Regions from separate parts of the Geothrix sp. 21YS21S-4 genome, predicted to be linked through region 2. Evidence: riboswitches for the same ligand, from Rfam matches in the RefSeq annotation. Region 2 holds a riboswitch; the other holds the start of a gene.
The links. A riboswitch is a leader RNA that binds a small molecule or an ion and turns the genes downstream of it on or off. The one in region 2 is predicted to bind cobalamin.
Positions count from the first base shown of each region.

Region 1: another riboswitch for cobalamin. It lies ahead of RAH39_RS01250 (ribonucleoside triphosphate reductase); the one in region 2 lies ahead of RAH39_RS12250 (TonB-dependent receptor).

Region 1 is NZ_CP132719.1:256,234-263,707, forward strand. Features, by position in the region: gene RAH39_RS01245 (hypothetical protein) at 1-2,040, shown strand, start outside; cobalamin riboswitch at 2,080-2,283, shown strand; gene RAH39_RS01250 (ribonucleoside triphosphate reductase) at 2,423-4,567, shown strand; gene RAH39_RS01255 (anaerobic ribonucleoside-triphosphate reductase activating protein) at 4,838-5,446, shown strand; gene RAH39_RS01260 (glycosyltransferase family protein) at 5,456-7,198, shown strand; gene RAH39_RS01265 (serine/threonine-protein kinase) at 7,263-7,474, opposite strand, start outside.
Region 2 is NZ_CP132719.1:2,670,812-2,678,285, reverse strand. Features, by position in the region: gene RAH39_RS12250 (TonB-dependent receptor) at 93-2,123, opposite strand; cobalamin riboswitch at 2,202-2,421, opposite strand; gene mtnP (S-methyl-5'-thioadenosine phosphorylase) at 2,449-3,321, shown strand; gene RAH39_RS12240 (hypothetical protein) at 3,321-3,809, shown strand; gene RAH39_RS12235 (serine hydrolase domain-containing protein) at 3,874-5,457, shown strand; gene RAH39_RS12230 (M23 family metallopeptidase) at 5,520-6,353, shown strand; gene RAH39_RS12225 (DMT family transporter) at 6,354-7,262, opposite strand; gene RAH39_RS12220 (non-canonical purine NTP pyrophosphatase) at 7,329-7,474, opposite strand, start outside.

The DNA of each region.
Region 1 (7,474 bases), 660 kb from region 2:
GCCCAGGACAGCTTTCCGGGCCGGCCGTGGACGCTGTGGCTGCCCTCCGATCCCGGCGCGCTGGTGTCGGTGCTCCTCGGCGACGGCGGGCGCGTGGTGGTGCCCGCGGGCGGCCCCGGCGCGCGGCTGGCGGCGGAATTGCCGCAGGGATTCGAGGACGTCGAGGGAGGCCCCGCGGACCTGACCCTGCGGAATCCGGCCGGCGAGGCCCGGCGCTGGACGTTCGCCCAGGGCGCGTGGTCCTCCGCGACTCTGCCCAAGACCCGCCACGAAGTGACGGTGACGGCGGCGGAGACCTACGACGTGGGCGCCCTGCTGGCCAAGGTCCGGGCGGCCCAGCTCCGGGGACGGGCCGCGGTGCGGACGGTGCAGGCCAAGGCCGACCTCGACCTCCACATCCAGGGCACCCGCGGGGCGGGCGGGGACCTGGGCTTCACCTTCGGCTATTTCGAGCGGGCGGGCGAATGGCCCGAGCTGCTGCAGAAGGAGGTCCGGCTCAACGGCGTCACCGCCAAGCTGGACGGCGAGGTGCAGCTTCCGCTCATCGAGAGCCGCCAGTCCATGGCGCTGCCCGTGGCTCTGGGGCTGACGGAGCGCTACCGCTACCGCGACGGCGGATCCGCCGGGCCCGGTCGGCGCCTGCTGCGGTTCGAGCCTGCGGGCGTGGATCCCCTCCTGTACCGCGGCGAGCTGGAGGTGGACGAGGCCACCGGCCGGATCCTGGTGGAGCGGCGTGAGCGCGTGGACCTGCCGGGCACCGTCAAGAGCGAGCGCGAGATCCTCACCTACGGCGAAGCCGTGCCCGGCGTGTGGCGGCCCGTGGCGGTTCAGACCTTCGAGCGGTGGGTGAGCGCCGGCGGCATGGTGCAGGTGCAGCGGCGGTTCACCTACCGCGACTTCGAGGTGAACGGCGGGGGCTTCGACGCGGCCCGGTCCGCGGCCCGGGAGTCCGGCGCCACCATGCTCAAGGTGACGCCCGGGGGCGCCCGCTACTTCACGCGCCAGCCGGACGGCACCCGCAAGATCGAAGAGAAGCCCAAGAGCAACGGCCGCGCCGCCGCGGGGCTGGTCCTGGTGGATCCGGGGCTGGAGCCGCCCGTGATCCCCCTGGCGGGGTTGGTCTACTTCGACTACAACGCCTTCGGCAAGGGCATCCAGCTGAACGCCCTCACCGCAGCCGTGTTCAACACCGCCAGCCTCGCCATTCCGCGCGGCCTGGGCGGGTTCGACGTGAGTGCCAACGCCTCCGCCCTGCTGCTGAAGGGGACGGAGCGGCCCGTGGTGAACGGCAAGCTGGCGGATCGGGACGGCGTGGGCCATCGCTTCGGCTCGCTGGGCGTGGAGCTGGGGCGCGACCTGGGCCTGGGCTTCCGGCTGGAGGGCCGCGGGGACTTCGTGTACGACGACTACAGCCTGGGCGATTCCAAGTACCGCACGCCGGATTACGCCCTTCCTCCTTCGGGGCTGACGAAGATGGGCACCCTCCAGGGCTCGTGGCTGTTCCGCGGCTTCCAGGTGCAGGCCTTCCACGGCTGGGGCCGGCGGCCCGACGGCATCTACGGCACCCCGGCGGATCCCCAGGCCGTGCCGGACGGCGGAGGTTTCCGCCGCTGGGGCGCGAGCCTCGGCCTGGACCGCGAGGTGAGGCCGGGCGTCTGGTTCCACGGCGAAGCGGGCTGGGCCTCGGGCGAGGGCTTCGACCGCTTCAAGGGGCTGGACGTGGGCGCCGTGGGGGGCGCCGCCCGGGTGGCGGGCATCCGCGCCAACGCGCTGGTGTCGGATCGCCAGACCTACGTCAAGACCGCCCTCGCCATTCCCACGGGGCCGAACCTCCGCCTCTCCGTCAGCCTGGAGCACGCCCGGGCGCGCAGCCTGGACGACGGCCGGACCTACGGGATGACGGGCGTGGGGTTCACGGGCGACCTGCCGGGCTTCTGGATCTTCACGGCGGTCCGGATGGACCTGGGCGTGGGCGTCCAGAGCGACATCGCGGGCGTGAAGGGCGTGAACGGGTTCCTGGCCCTGCTGCGGGTGTTCTGATCCCAGATTTAGGGTTGACCATCGACGGCATCCACTACATCTTGGGGTCTACTCCATGGTGAGCCCGGGTCTCCCGGGTTTCCAAAAGGGAAGCCGGTGCGAATCCGGCGCTGCCCCGCAGCGGTAAGGGGGAACGAGGATCCATAAGCACTGGCCCCGCGCGGGCTGGGAAGCGGGATCCGAGGAACCTGGCTACCAGAGCGCCCCCCAGCCCGAAGACCTGCCATGGATCCGCCCTCCGGCGGCGCTCGTCGTTTCGAGGGAAAACGGCGGCGGCGAAATCCCAGTTCCATCCGTTCGGCCCATCCGCCGCCTTCGCGGCCGGCGGGTCCCGTTCCCATCTCCCATCGATTGTCCGCGCCGCCGCGGACCAGGAGGTTCCATGTCCCCGTCCACCCTTCCGGAGGACCGCCCGTCCAGCGTGCTGGAGCCCGCCGCGCCCGTGTTCGTGCGGAAGAGGGACGGGCGGACGGCGCCCTTCGACGCGGCCCGGATCCTGTCCGCGCTCCAGCGGGCGGGCGCCGCCTGCGGCGAGTTCGGCGCCGAGGAGGCCCGCCTGCTCGCGGCCCAGGCGGTGAAGGTGCTGTCCCATCGGCGCGCGGCGGAGGCCCCGGGGGTGGAGCAGATCCAGGACGTGGTGGAGCAGGCCCTGATCACCGCCAACCACTTCCGCACCGCCCGCGCCTACGCCGTCTACCGCGAGCAGCGGGCCCGGGCGCGGCAGGACAAGCGGACGGTGGTGGAGGTGGCCTCGTCCGTGAACGAGTACCTGGACCGCCTGGACTGGCGGGTGAGCGCCAACGCCAACCAGAGCTATTCCCTGGGCGGGCTGATCCTCAACGTGTCGGGGAAGGTGGTGGCGAACTACTGGCTGAACCACATCTACCCGCCGGAAGTGGGCCAGGCCCACCGGAACGCGGACCTCCACGTCCACGACCTGGACATGCTGGCCGGCTACTGCGCGGGCTGGTCCCTGCGGACCCTGCTGGACGAGGGCCTGAACGGGATCCCCGACAAGGTGGAGGCGGGGCCGCCGCGGCACCTGTCCAGCGCCGTGGGCCAGATCGTGAACTTCCTCGGCACCCTCCAGAACGAGTGGGCCGGCGCCCAGGCCTTCAGCTCCTTCGACACCTTCCTGGCGCCCTACGTCCGGAAGGACAACCTGGGCTACGGCGAAGTCCGGCAGTGCATCCAGGAGCTGATCTACAACCTGAACGTGCCGTCGCGGTGGGGCACCCAGACGCCCTTCACCAACCTCACCTTCGACTGGACCTGTCCCGAGGATCTGGCGGCGCAGGTGCCGCGCATCGGCGGCAAGGAGATGCCCTTCACCTACGGCGACCTCCAGGCGGAGATGGACCTCATCAACCGCGCCTACCTCGAAGTGATGATGGCGGGCGACCTCAAGGGCCGCGCGTTCACGTTCCCCATCCCCACCTACAACATCACCAAGGACTTCCCCTGGGAGTCCCCCAACGTGGACCTGCTGTTCGAGATGGCCGGGAAGTACGGCCTGCCCTACTTCCAGAACTTCCTGAACTCGGACCTGGAGCCGCGGATGGTGCGCTCCATGTGCTGCCGGCTGCAGCTGGACCTGCGGGAGCTGCTGAAGCGGGGCAACGGCCTGTTCGGCAGCGCGGAGCAGACGGGCTCCGTGGGCGTGGTGACCCTCAACTGCGCCCGGCTGGGCTTCCTGTTCCCCGGCGACGAGGCGGCGCTGCTGCGGCGGGCGGACGAACTGCTGGACTTGGCGAGGACGTCGCTGGAGATCAAGCGCAAGGAGATCCAGCGCCTGATGGACGGTGGCCTCTTCCCCTACACGCGCCGCTATCTGGGGACGCTGCGGAATCACTTCTCGACCATCGGCGTGAATGGCCTGCACGAGATGATCCGCAACTTCAGCGGCGACGTGGAGGGCATCGAGGGCGATTGGGGCAAGGCCTTCGCCCTGCGGTTCCTGGACCACGTCCGCGCCCGGATGACGGCGTTCCAGGAGGAGACCGGCCACCTCTACAACCTGGAGGCGACGCCCGCGGAAGGCGCCACCTACCGCTTCGCCAAGGAGGATCGCGTGCGCCACGCGGGCATCCTCCAGGCGGGGACGGACGAGCAGCCCTACTACACCAACTCCTCCCAGCTGCCCGTGGGCCACACGGACGATCCGTTCGAAGCCCTGGAGCACCAGGAGGCCCTCCAGCGGAAGTACACGGGCGGGACCGTGCTCCACCTCTACATGGGCGAGCGGCTCTCCAGCGCCGAGGCGTGCAAGCGCCTGGTGCGCAAGGCCCTCAGCCGCTTCGCCGTCCCCTACCTCACCGTGACGCCCACCTTCTCCATCTGCCCAACCCACGGCTACCTGTCGGGCGAGCGGGAAACCTGCCCCACCTGCGAAGGCGAAGGCCGGCGCCAGCCCTGCGAAGTCTGGACCCGCGTCATGGGCTACCACCGCCCCAAGTCCACCTTCAATCCCGGGAAGCAGGGCGAGTACGCCGAGCGCCAGTGCTTCGCGGAGCCGGCCGCCGTCTGAGGGCCAGGGCGATCAGGGACTGGCGAAGCCCCGCCAACCACGATCTTCCGAACATCGAGAAAAGCCACATCCAAAGCGGAGGAGCGCCGAGCGGCCAAGGAAAGCGGATGAATGTCTCTCCGATCTCCTCCGTCCCTCAGCTCTCCTCAGCTTTCATTCCTTCCGGACACGGCACTCTCCACCCCAAGAACTTCATCAACGTTGAAGAAAGCTCTTCTTGGTGCCTTGGTGGTGATCCTTGATCCTTTCGATTACAAGCGGTGTGAATCCATGGGAACCCTCGCCGTCGGCGGCTTCGTGCCCTTCACCACCGTGGATTTCCCCGGGCGCCACGCCGCTGTCGTCTTCTGCCGCGGATGCCCCTGGAGGTGCGGCTATTGCCACAACGCGCACCTCCAGGGACCGGACTCCGATCTGGACTCCGGTCCTGACTGGACCGCCGTCCTCGCCCTCCTGGAAAAGCGGCGGGGGCTGCTGGAGGGCGTCGTGTTCTCCGGGGGCGAGCCGCTCCTCCAGCCCGCCCTTCCGGAAGCCGTGGCGCGGGTCCGGGGCCTCGGCTACGCGGTGGGCCTGCACACGGGCGGCAGCGATCCGGAGGCCTTCCGGCGCGTTCTTCCCGACCTCGCGTGGGTGGGCTTCGACGTCAAGGCGCCCTGGGAGCGCTACGACGCGCTGACGGGCGCCCCGGGCAGCGGCAAGGCCGCGCGGCGGAGCCTGGAGCACCTGCTCGCGGAGGGAATCCCCTTCCAGGTCCGCACCACCGTGGATCCGACCTTCCTGCAGGAGCCGGACCTCCAGCGGATGCGCGCCGCCCTGACGGAACTGGGAATCCGGGACTGGACGCTCCAGCCCGCGCGGCCGATCCCCGCGAGACCCTAGACTGGAGCGATGCTCCGCACTCCTTTCCACGTCCACGCCATGGCGACGCTCAAGGTGAGCGGGCGCCGCATCCTGGGCTGGCGGACGCTGGCGTGGACCCTCGCGGCGGCGCTGCTGCTGTCCGGCCTGGGGCTGGGGAACCACGAGCTGTGGGACTACCACGAGCCCTACGTCGGCGGGATCGTCCGCGAGATGGCCAGCAGCGGCGATTGGATCGTGCCCACCCTCAACGGCCAGCCGTACCTGGAGAAGCCGCCGCTGTTCTACGCCCTGGGCGCCCTGGTGTGCCGCGCGACGGGCAGCTTCGATCCCTGGGCCCTCCGCCTGCCCTCGGCCCTGCTGGCCCTGGCGACGGTGGCGTGGAGCAGCTTCCTGGGCTGGCGCCTCAGCTCCGCGCGGGCCGGCGGCTGGGCGGGGTTCATGGTGGGCACGGGCGTCCTGTTCTTCCAGGTGGGCCACATGGCCGTGGTGGACATGGCGCTCACGGCGGCGGTGAGCTTCAGCCTGGGCCTGGCCTTTCTCGCCCTGGTGGAGCCGGCCTACCGCGCCCGCTGGGTGCCCTGGTTCTGGGCCAGCCTGGGCCTGGCCTTCCTGGCGAAGGGGCTGGTGGGTCCCGTCCTGGTGGCCCTCCCCGTGGCGGCGACCCTGCTCATCGAGCGGAATCCGGAACTGCTGCGGGCCTTCCTCCGCCCCAACGCGGGCATGGCGGCGGCGGTGCTGCTGGCCCTGGGCTGGGCGGTGCCCCTGGGCCTCCGGGGCGGGCGGGAGTTCCTGACGGAAGTGTTCGTGCGGAACACCGTGGGCCGCTTCCTGGCGGACCCGAACCTGGTGCCCCGCACGGGGCGGCTGGGGGAACATGTCGAGCCCTTCCTGTTCTACGTCCAGCGCGTGCCGGGGAACCTGCTCCCCTGGCTGGGGATCTGGGTCGCGGCCCTCGGCTCGGCCCTCCCCCGCCGCCGGCGGCACCACCTCTCGCCGCGCAGCTACTTCCTGCCGCTGGCCTTCGGGCTGATCCTGCTGCTCCTCTCCTTCTCTGCGGAGAAGCGGATGGTCTACATCCTCCCCGTGTTCCCCATCTCCTTCGTCCACGCCGCCCTGTGGCTGGACACGCGCGTCCCCCGGGCCCGGCGGCGGGTGGATCGCACCCTGATGGCGGTGCTGGGGCTCACCTTCCTGCTGGTCGGGATCCTGGGCGTCGGCTTCCCCTGGGTGGTGATGGACCGGGCCGGCCTGCCGTGGCCCGCGGCGCTGACCATGGCGGCGGCCTCCCTGGTGCTGAGCGTCCTGTCGCTGCGCCTCCTGTGGCGGCGGGATTTCCCCGGCGCCCTGGACCTGGCGATGGCCCAATGGACCGGCTTCCTCGTGGTGTTCCTGGTGTTCGCCGTGCCCCAGTGGGACCGGGAGAACTGGGCGCCCCTGGCGGATCCCTATGCCGCCGCACTCCGGCTGGAGCGGGCGGGGACGCGGGTGGTGGGGGGCCGGCTGTCCGAGACCCAGCTGGGCTTCGCCAGCCTGCGGCTGCGCCATCCCCTTCCCATGGCGGACGACGCCGCGACCCTCGGCCGGGAACTGGCCTCGGACCGCCCCGTGGCGGCGCTGGTGGAACCCCAGTGGTGGACGGCCGAACTTGCGGCGGCCGCGCCGGGAACCGTGCGCCCCACCGCCGCCTCGATCCTCCGTCCCTCCCTGCGGAGTCGGGCGCCAGTGTTGGTGCTCAACCCCGCGGCGCTGCGGCGGGCGGAGGGGCGCTGATACCGCTTTGCATTCAAAGCTAAAGATCACCCCCAAGACGCTAAGGGCACCAAGAAACGCAGCCTCAGTGGGGAAAGCTGTTCTTGGTGCCTTGGTGTCGTGGTGGTGAAAAAAAGCCTGGGTCTTGATCGCTCATGGGTACGAGCCCTTCGGAAACCTCGGCCAGGACACGCAGGATCTCGCCGTCCTCCGGCCGCTGGTCCGGCTCCTTGTCGAGCAGGCGAGCCACCAGCCGCGCCAGGGCCGGGGGAACGTCGGGGCGCCGCTCCGCGAGAT
Region 2 (7,474 bases):
CACCAAGGCACCAAGGCCACCAAGAAGGGCTTGCCTTGGTGTCTTGAGGTCTTGGCGATGATCCGTTCGCTTTCTCACCGAAGCTGCCTCCATCACCACTTCCAGGTCGCGCCCAGGGTCCAGCGGGGGCCGGGGGCGGGGAAGCCGTAGACCAGGAAGGCGTCCCCGTCCTGATCGTAGCGCCCGCTGAGCCAATCCTCGGCGCTCATGCGCTTCTGGAGCAGGTGCTCGCCGCGCAGGGACACGGTGAGGTTCTTCACGGGCTCGAAGGAGGCGCCCACGGACAGGTCGCGGAAGGGCCGGCCGGTGGACGCCACGGCGTAGGTGGTGTCGTTCAGGTCGTAGCGGGGACCGACGCGATCCAGCCGCACGTCCGCGCGCCAGGCGCCGCCCTGGACGAATGCAGCGGCCGAGGCGGTGAAGAAGGGGTGCCGCACGATGGCCGTGTTCTGCTGGCCGAAGCGATCGGCTTCCGTGTTGTGGTCGAGGTCGCGGGTCTCCTGGCTGCGCAGGATCAGGTCCCAGCCCCAGGCGACGGTCGAGCCGCCGCGCCACCCCAGGGCGCCTTCGACGCTCTGGGCGCGGATGGCGCCGCGGTTCTCGTAGTGGGACGTGAACAGCGCGGGCCAGGCGAGGCTGGTGTCATAGACGTACGCCAGCAGGTCCGAGACGCGCGTGCGCTGCGCCTCCAGCCGGTATTCCCAGTGGCCGCCGAGCTGGCCGGTGGCGCCGATCTGGAAGGTGCGGCTGTACTCGGGCGTGAGGGAGTAGGTCCTGCCGTCCTGGCTTTCCGCCTGGGCGTTCAGGGCGAATTCCGTGGTGTTGGGCATCCGGAATCCCCGGCCCGCGCTGGCGTAGAGCCGCAGTTCCGGCGCCACGACCCAGTTGAGGCCGGTGCGCCAGGTGGTGGCCTCGGCGCTGCCCGCCCGGGTGCGGAGGCCGGTGTCGGTGCGGGTCAGGTCCCGGTGGCCGCCGTCGCGGCGGAGACCCGCCACCCAGTCGACGCCGGAAAGGATCGTCCAGCGCGCCTCCACGGCGGCGGCCACGTCGCGGCCTTCGCCCCGGTAGGGCACGGCGGCGTAGGTGGACGGGTCGTAGTAGTTCTTGGCGTGGGCGGTGTCCTCGCGGCCTTCCAGGCGGCCCGACAGGCGGAAGGTCTGGGAGGGCGTCCAGTGGAGGGTGAGCTGATCCTCCACCCGCCGGAAGTCGCGGTCCGTCTGCTGGCGGAGGGGGCCGTTCGGATCGCCCGTGAGGCCTTCCAGGGCCTGGAGGGTGTTTTCCAGCACCAGGCCGGGGGCGAGGGTCCAGTGCAGGCTGGCGCCCCAGCTCTCCTGCCGCGCGCGGGTTTCGCGTCCGGGCTCGTAGCTGCGGCCGAAGCCGGGGTAGGCCAGGGTGGTGAAGGGCACGGACGCCGTCTGCCCGCTGTTGCGGTAGAAGCCGGTCACGTCCGCGGCGCCCCAGGTGGTGCCCAGGCGGAGGAAGCCGCCGGCCTGGCGGGAGGCGTCGTCGGGGAAGCCGCTCTCCTCCTTCTGCGCTTCGCCTCCGGCCGCGATCCAGCCCGCGGCGCCGGAGAGCTGGACCTGGGCGGAGCCGCCGAGGCGGGAATCCGTGCCCGCCTTCAGTCCCACTTCGCCGTGGAAGCCGGCGGGGCCGCGGCCCGCGCTGGTGAGGGCGATCACGCCGCCGATGGCGTCGCTGCCGTAGAGCACGGACGAGGGGCCGAGGAGCAGCTCCACCCGGCCGATGCCGACCAGGCTGAGCATCCCGAGGTCGGGGCTGGGCGCGGTGGGATCGTTGAGCCGCATCCCGTCGAGGAGCACCACGATGTTCCGGCTGAGGGTGCCGTTGAGGAAGGCCGAGGCGGCCTTGCCGGGGCCGCCGGTCGCCATGACGGCGCCGGGCTGGAGCACCGCCAGCAGCTCGGCCACCGTGCGGCTGCCGAGGCGGGCCAGCTCGTCGGCTTCGACGATGCGGACGGGCGCGGGGGTGCGGGTGACCTCCACCGGCTGGGCCTCGGCGCTGACGGTGACCGTCGCGCTGGGGGCGGCCTTTTCGGCGGCCTCGGCGGCGCCGGCCAGGGTGGACACGGCCACCAGGGAGAAGAGAATTCGGGCGGAACCCATCATGCCTCCACGCATGAAGCCGCGGCGGCGGGACCGGTCCCGGAAGAGAGGGGAACCATGGCCCAGCCCGTTCCCGCGACGGGGGGTGAAGTGCAGGACCGGTCTCCGGGCTCGCACGCGACGGGGGCCTTGCGGCTCCCCCCTCACCTTCCCGGGACGATCCCAGTGGCTCGGGCTTGAGGTCTCACGCCGGAGGTGTCTTGGCGTGGTGCATACCGTTGCGGGGCAGCGCAGGATTCACACCTGCTTCCCGTGCATCCAGCACGAAATTGTCAGGACCTCAAGGGAACCACGCGCCCGGGACCCCCGCAAGTACAATGGGCGGATGAACGTACCCATCGGAATCATCGGCGGCAGCGGGCTCTACCGGATGGAGGGCCTGGTCCTGGACCGGACGGAACTGGTGGAGACGCCCTTCGGCTCGCCGTCCGGGCCCGTCCACCTGGGCACCCTGGACGGGGCGCCGGTGGCGTTCCTCGCCCGGCACGGCGACGGCCACCGCTTCACCCCCAGCGAGGTGAACTACCGGGCCAACATCTGGGCGTTGAAGTTCCTTGGGGCGGAACGGCTGATCTCGGTCTCGGCGGTGGGCAGCCTCCAGGCCCGCCACAAGCCCGGCGAGCTGCGGCTGGTGGACCAGTTCATCGACAAGACCCGCCACCGGAAGGACACCTTCTTCGGGGAGGGCCTGGTGGCCCACGTCAGCTTCGCGGAGCCCGCCTGCGCCCACGTGACGGGTGCGCTGCTCGCCGCGGGCCGGGAACTGTCCCTGCCGATCGAGGGCGGCGCCCTCTACGTGTGCATGGAGGGGCCGGCCTTCTCCACCCGCGCCGAGAGCCGCCTGCACCAGAGCTGGGGCGCGGACCTCATCGGAATGACCCAGGTGACCGAGGCGCGCCTCGCCCGGGAGGCGGAGCTCTGCTATGCCTGCATCGCCCTCGTCACCGACTACGACGCCTGGCGCGAGGAGGAGGCCGGCGTGGACGCCGCCTCCGTGCTGGAAGTCATGCACGCCAACGTGGACAAGGCCCAGCGCCTGCTCCGCGCCGCCGTGCCCGCGCTGTCCGCGGCGCCGCGGCCCTGCGCCTGCGGCGAGGCCCTGAAGGCGGGCCTCTACACGAATCCGGACCTGGTGCCGGAGGACGCCCGGAAGCGGCTCCACCTTCTCGTGGCCAAGTACGGGTACGGAACGCCCTGATGGCGCTGGCCCAGCCCAGTCCCAAGCTCCAGGCCCTGCTGAAGGACTTCCAGCAGATCGCCAGCATGTCGGGCTACCTGAACCATTCCTTCGATCCGCCGCAGCTCCGCCTGTTCTTCACGCTGTACGGCCGCGTGATGCTGGTGTCTTCCGCCGAGGGACTGGCGCTGGCACCCCGGCTCCAGGCGTGGTGCGAGGACGTCTCCCTCCGCCTGCGGGAGGGCAGTTCCTCCGCCATCATGCCCCCGCAGATCCAGGTGAGCGCCCCCCAGGTCCTGCCCGACGGCCGCGACTACCTGGTGGCCACCCTCACCTTCAACACCAAGGTCACCGAGACGTCCTACCTCCGCGTCCGCACCGCCGTCCTCGCGGCTTACCAGGAGGCGGTGAAGATGCGGGAGGCGGGGTTCCGCGAAGGGGGCAGAGATCCCCTGGCCGGCTCGGGATCGGATCCTTCCCCGGAAGACCAGGAAACTCCGGCTTCTTGACCTTCCGTCGCGGCGCTAGCATCTTCCGGTAAGTCCATTCCGGGATGCCCGCGTGGAGGGCCGCATGGGATCAGGGTCGAGCCTCCTCGAAGCCGCCCGTTCTTCAAGGACGTTCCGCCGGCTTGCGGGCTGGAGCCTCGCATGGGTGGTCGCGACGCTGCAGGCGGGGCCGCCGACCGCTCCCGGAGGCTACTGGCCAAGCGAGACCTGGCGCACCTCTTCGCCCGAGCAGCAGGGCCTCAGCTCCGAGGTGCTCTGCCAGGCGCTGGACCAGATCCGGGAACGGAATATCGAGGTGGACCGCATCCTGATCGTCCGCCACGGGTACCTGGTGCTGGATGCCACGTTCTTCCCGTTCGCCAAGGACTCGCTGCACGATGTGGCCTCGATCACCAAGAGCATCACGTCCCTCAATGTCGGGATTGCCATCGACCGGGGATGGGTGAAGCGCGTCCAGGTTCCCGTCCTCAGCCTTTTCCCGGAGCGGAAGTCCCCTCTTGCGGATGAGGCCGAAGGGCAACTCAACGTGGCGCATCTGCTCACCATGACGTCGGGCTTGTGTCGGGACCTCCGGGAGGGGGAGGGGCAGACGGGTGACATGGAGCGCGCGCGTGACGGGCTTTCCTACATGTTGGACCATGCCCTGGTGGCGCCACCGGGTCGGGACTTTGTCTACTGTTCGCTGGGTCCCCACCTGCTTTCGGCGATCCTGACGCGGGTCACGGGCAGGCCACTGAAGGCTTTCGCGGAAAAGGAACTCTTCGCGCCCCTCGGGATCAGCGGAGTGCTCTGGGATGCGGATCCCCAGGGTTACACCCATGGTTGGGGGGACCTGTTCATCCGCCCCATGGATCTGGCCAAGCTCGGCTACCTCATGCTGCAAGGGGGGCGCTGGGACGGGAAGCAGATCGTCGCGAAGGCCTGGGTCGAAGCCTCCGCCACGCCCCATGTGTTTGAATCCGGCGGTACCGGGTACGGCTACTTATGGTGGATTCCCAAGGAGCCGGCCGGACTCTACGAAGGCCGGGGGCGCGGGGGGCAACGGTTGGCGGTGTGGCCCCGGAAGCATCTGGTGGCCGTGCTCCTGGGCAGTGGTGGGTACACCCTCGGCGGGATCGGCGCCACCCTGATCAAGGCCGTGGTGGCCGACGAACCCCTCCCGGAGAATCCGCCGAGCCTGAAGCGCCTGCACCAGAAGCTGGCCGAGGCGGCGGCCCCTCCGCCCGCCAAACCCGTGGCCCCCCCGCCTCCCATCGCTACCCGCGTGTCGGGCCGGACCTACACCATGGAGGCAAACCGCCTCGGCCTGAAGACCTTCTCGCTGACCTTCCCTGGCGAAAGCGAAGCCGAGCTCCGGCTGGGCAGCGACGAGCCGGCGGACAAGATCATTCCCGTGGGTCTGGACGGGGTCTATCGCCTTTCTTCCACTTCCCGGCACGGCCTCGCGGCAGGGGCTTCCGGAGGGTGGAGCAGGGAAAATACCTTCGCCATGGCCTATCGGGAAGCCGCAGCTGATCGGAACTGGCGGTTCACCATCCGTTTCGAAGGCGATGCGGCCGTGTGGGCCGTCCATGAGAATACGGGGCTCGTCGGGGACTTCGAGATCCGGGCCAGGACGATCGCACCCCGCGGTCCGGCGAGTCCCTGAGCAGGCCGGTTCGGGGCTCGACGGGGTGACTCGAAGCCCCTTCCTCTGGCAGGCTTCAGGGGATGCTTCCTCGTCCCCTCGTCACTTGCCGACCCCTGCTGCTGATGACCGCCGGCGCGGCGATCGGTTGGACGGCGCCCGGTGCTCTTCCCTTTAAGGCTTCACCTGTTCCCGGTGGCGTGGCCGTGGTGGCTCTGCCGGACGCGCCTGCGCCGCCGGTGGTGACCTACCGCGGGGAACCGGTGCTGGTGCGGCGCAGCGGGCGGAGCTGGGCGGCGGTGGTGGGGATTCCTCTGAGCGCCGAGGCCGGGCGCGACGAGATCCGGGCGGACGGCCGCGCGGTGTCCTTTACCATCCGGCCCAAGCGCTACGCGGAGCAGCGGGTGCGCCTGGAGAATCCGCGGCAGGTGACGCCTGATCCCGAGGACGAGGCCCGCATCGCGCGGGAACAGGCGCTGATGGGACCGGCCTGGAAGGCCCGGCCCGAAGGGCTCGTTCCCTCGCTAAGCTTCCGCCAGCCCACGCCGGGCGGGCTGACCGCCTCCTTCGGTCTGCGGCGGGTGTTCAACGGCCAGCCCCGGTCGCCCCACTCGGGGCTGGACATCAAGGCGCCCGCGGGCCAAGCCGTGCGCGCGCCGGCCGCGGGTGTGGTGGTGCTGACGGGCGACTTCTTCTTCAGCGGAAATGCGGTGTTCCTGGCCCACGGCGAGGGGGTGGTGAGCCTGTTCGCCCACCTGTCGAAGATCCGCGTCCGCGAAGGGCAGCGGCTGGAGGCCGGCGACATCCTGGGCGACGTCGGGAAGACCGGCCGCGCCACGGGCCCCCACCTCCACTGGTCGCTGAGCCTCAACAATGCGCGGGTGGACCCGCGGCTGTTCCTGGCCGGCAAGCCCTGATCACGCCCGCACGCGCCCCCGCGTCTGCACCAGGACGACGCCGGCGATGGCGATGGCGCCGCCGAGGACGGTGAGGGGCGAGGGCACTTCGCCCAGCCACGCCCAGGCGATGGCGCTGGCCAGCACCGGCGACAGGTACAGGAAGCTCGACAGCAGGGCGGCGGGCATCCGCGACAGGGCGTCGTTCCACAGGAGGTAGGCGAGCGCGCCCGGAAAGCAGCCCAGGTAGACCACCGCGGCCGTGGCGGAGGGCCTCGCGGCGGGAAGCTGGCGAACCAGTCCCGGCAGGAAGACCAGCAGGGGCAGGGTGCCGGCCCAGATGGAATAGGCCGTGAACTCCAGGGCCGTGTGCCGGGGGAAGCTCTTCTTCGACAGGATCGAGTACACGGCCGCCACGGCGGCGGACAGCAGGATCAGCAGGGCGCCGGGCGTGAACCGTAGGCCGTCGCCGCTGCTGAGGGCGATGAGGATCACGCCGGCGAAGGCCACGAAGATGCCCGCCCAGCCCAGGCGCGTCAGCCGCTCGCCCAGGAACGCCGCCGACAGGAGCGCGGTGAAGACGGGACCGGCGGCGATGAGCAGCGACGCGGCCGCGGACTGGACCGTGACTTCGCCGAAGTTGAGGGCCGCGTGGTAGACGCTGATCCCCAGAAAGCCGGCGATAGCGATTCGCGGAAGGTCCGCGAGGGCGGGCAGCCGCATCCGCTTGGCGGCGGCGTAGCCCGCCAGGGCCAGGGACGCGGTGCCGAACCGCAGCAGGGCCAGCTCGCCGGGACCATAGCCCCCGGGTCCCGCGGCCCCCGAGGGGCTCAGCCGCATTCCCGCGCGGATGCCCGCAAAGGCCGATGCCCACAGCAGCAGCGCGCCGGCGATGGCCAGCCAATGACGGGATCCGAGCCTGACAGACATGAAGTCCACCCTACCGGACTCCCTCCGCAGGCGCCGTCACACCGCGCTTTGCCCGGGCGCCGAAACTCAGGACAGGATGGCCAGCTTCTCCCGCAGGGCCGCGCACGCGCGGGCCCGGTGGCTGAGCGTGTGCTTGGCGTCGGCGGGCAGTTCGCCGAAGGTGAGGTCGGAGCCCTCGGGGATGAAGATCGGGTCGTAGCCGAAGCCGCCCT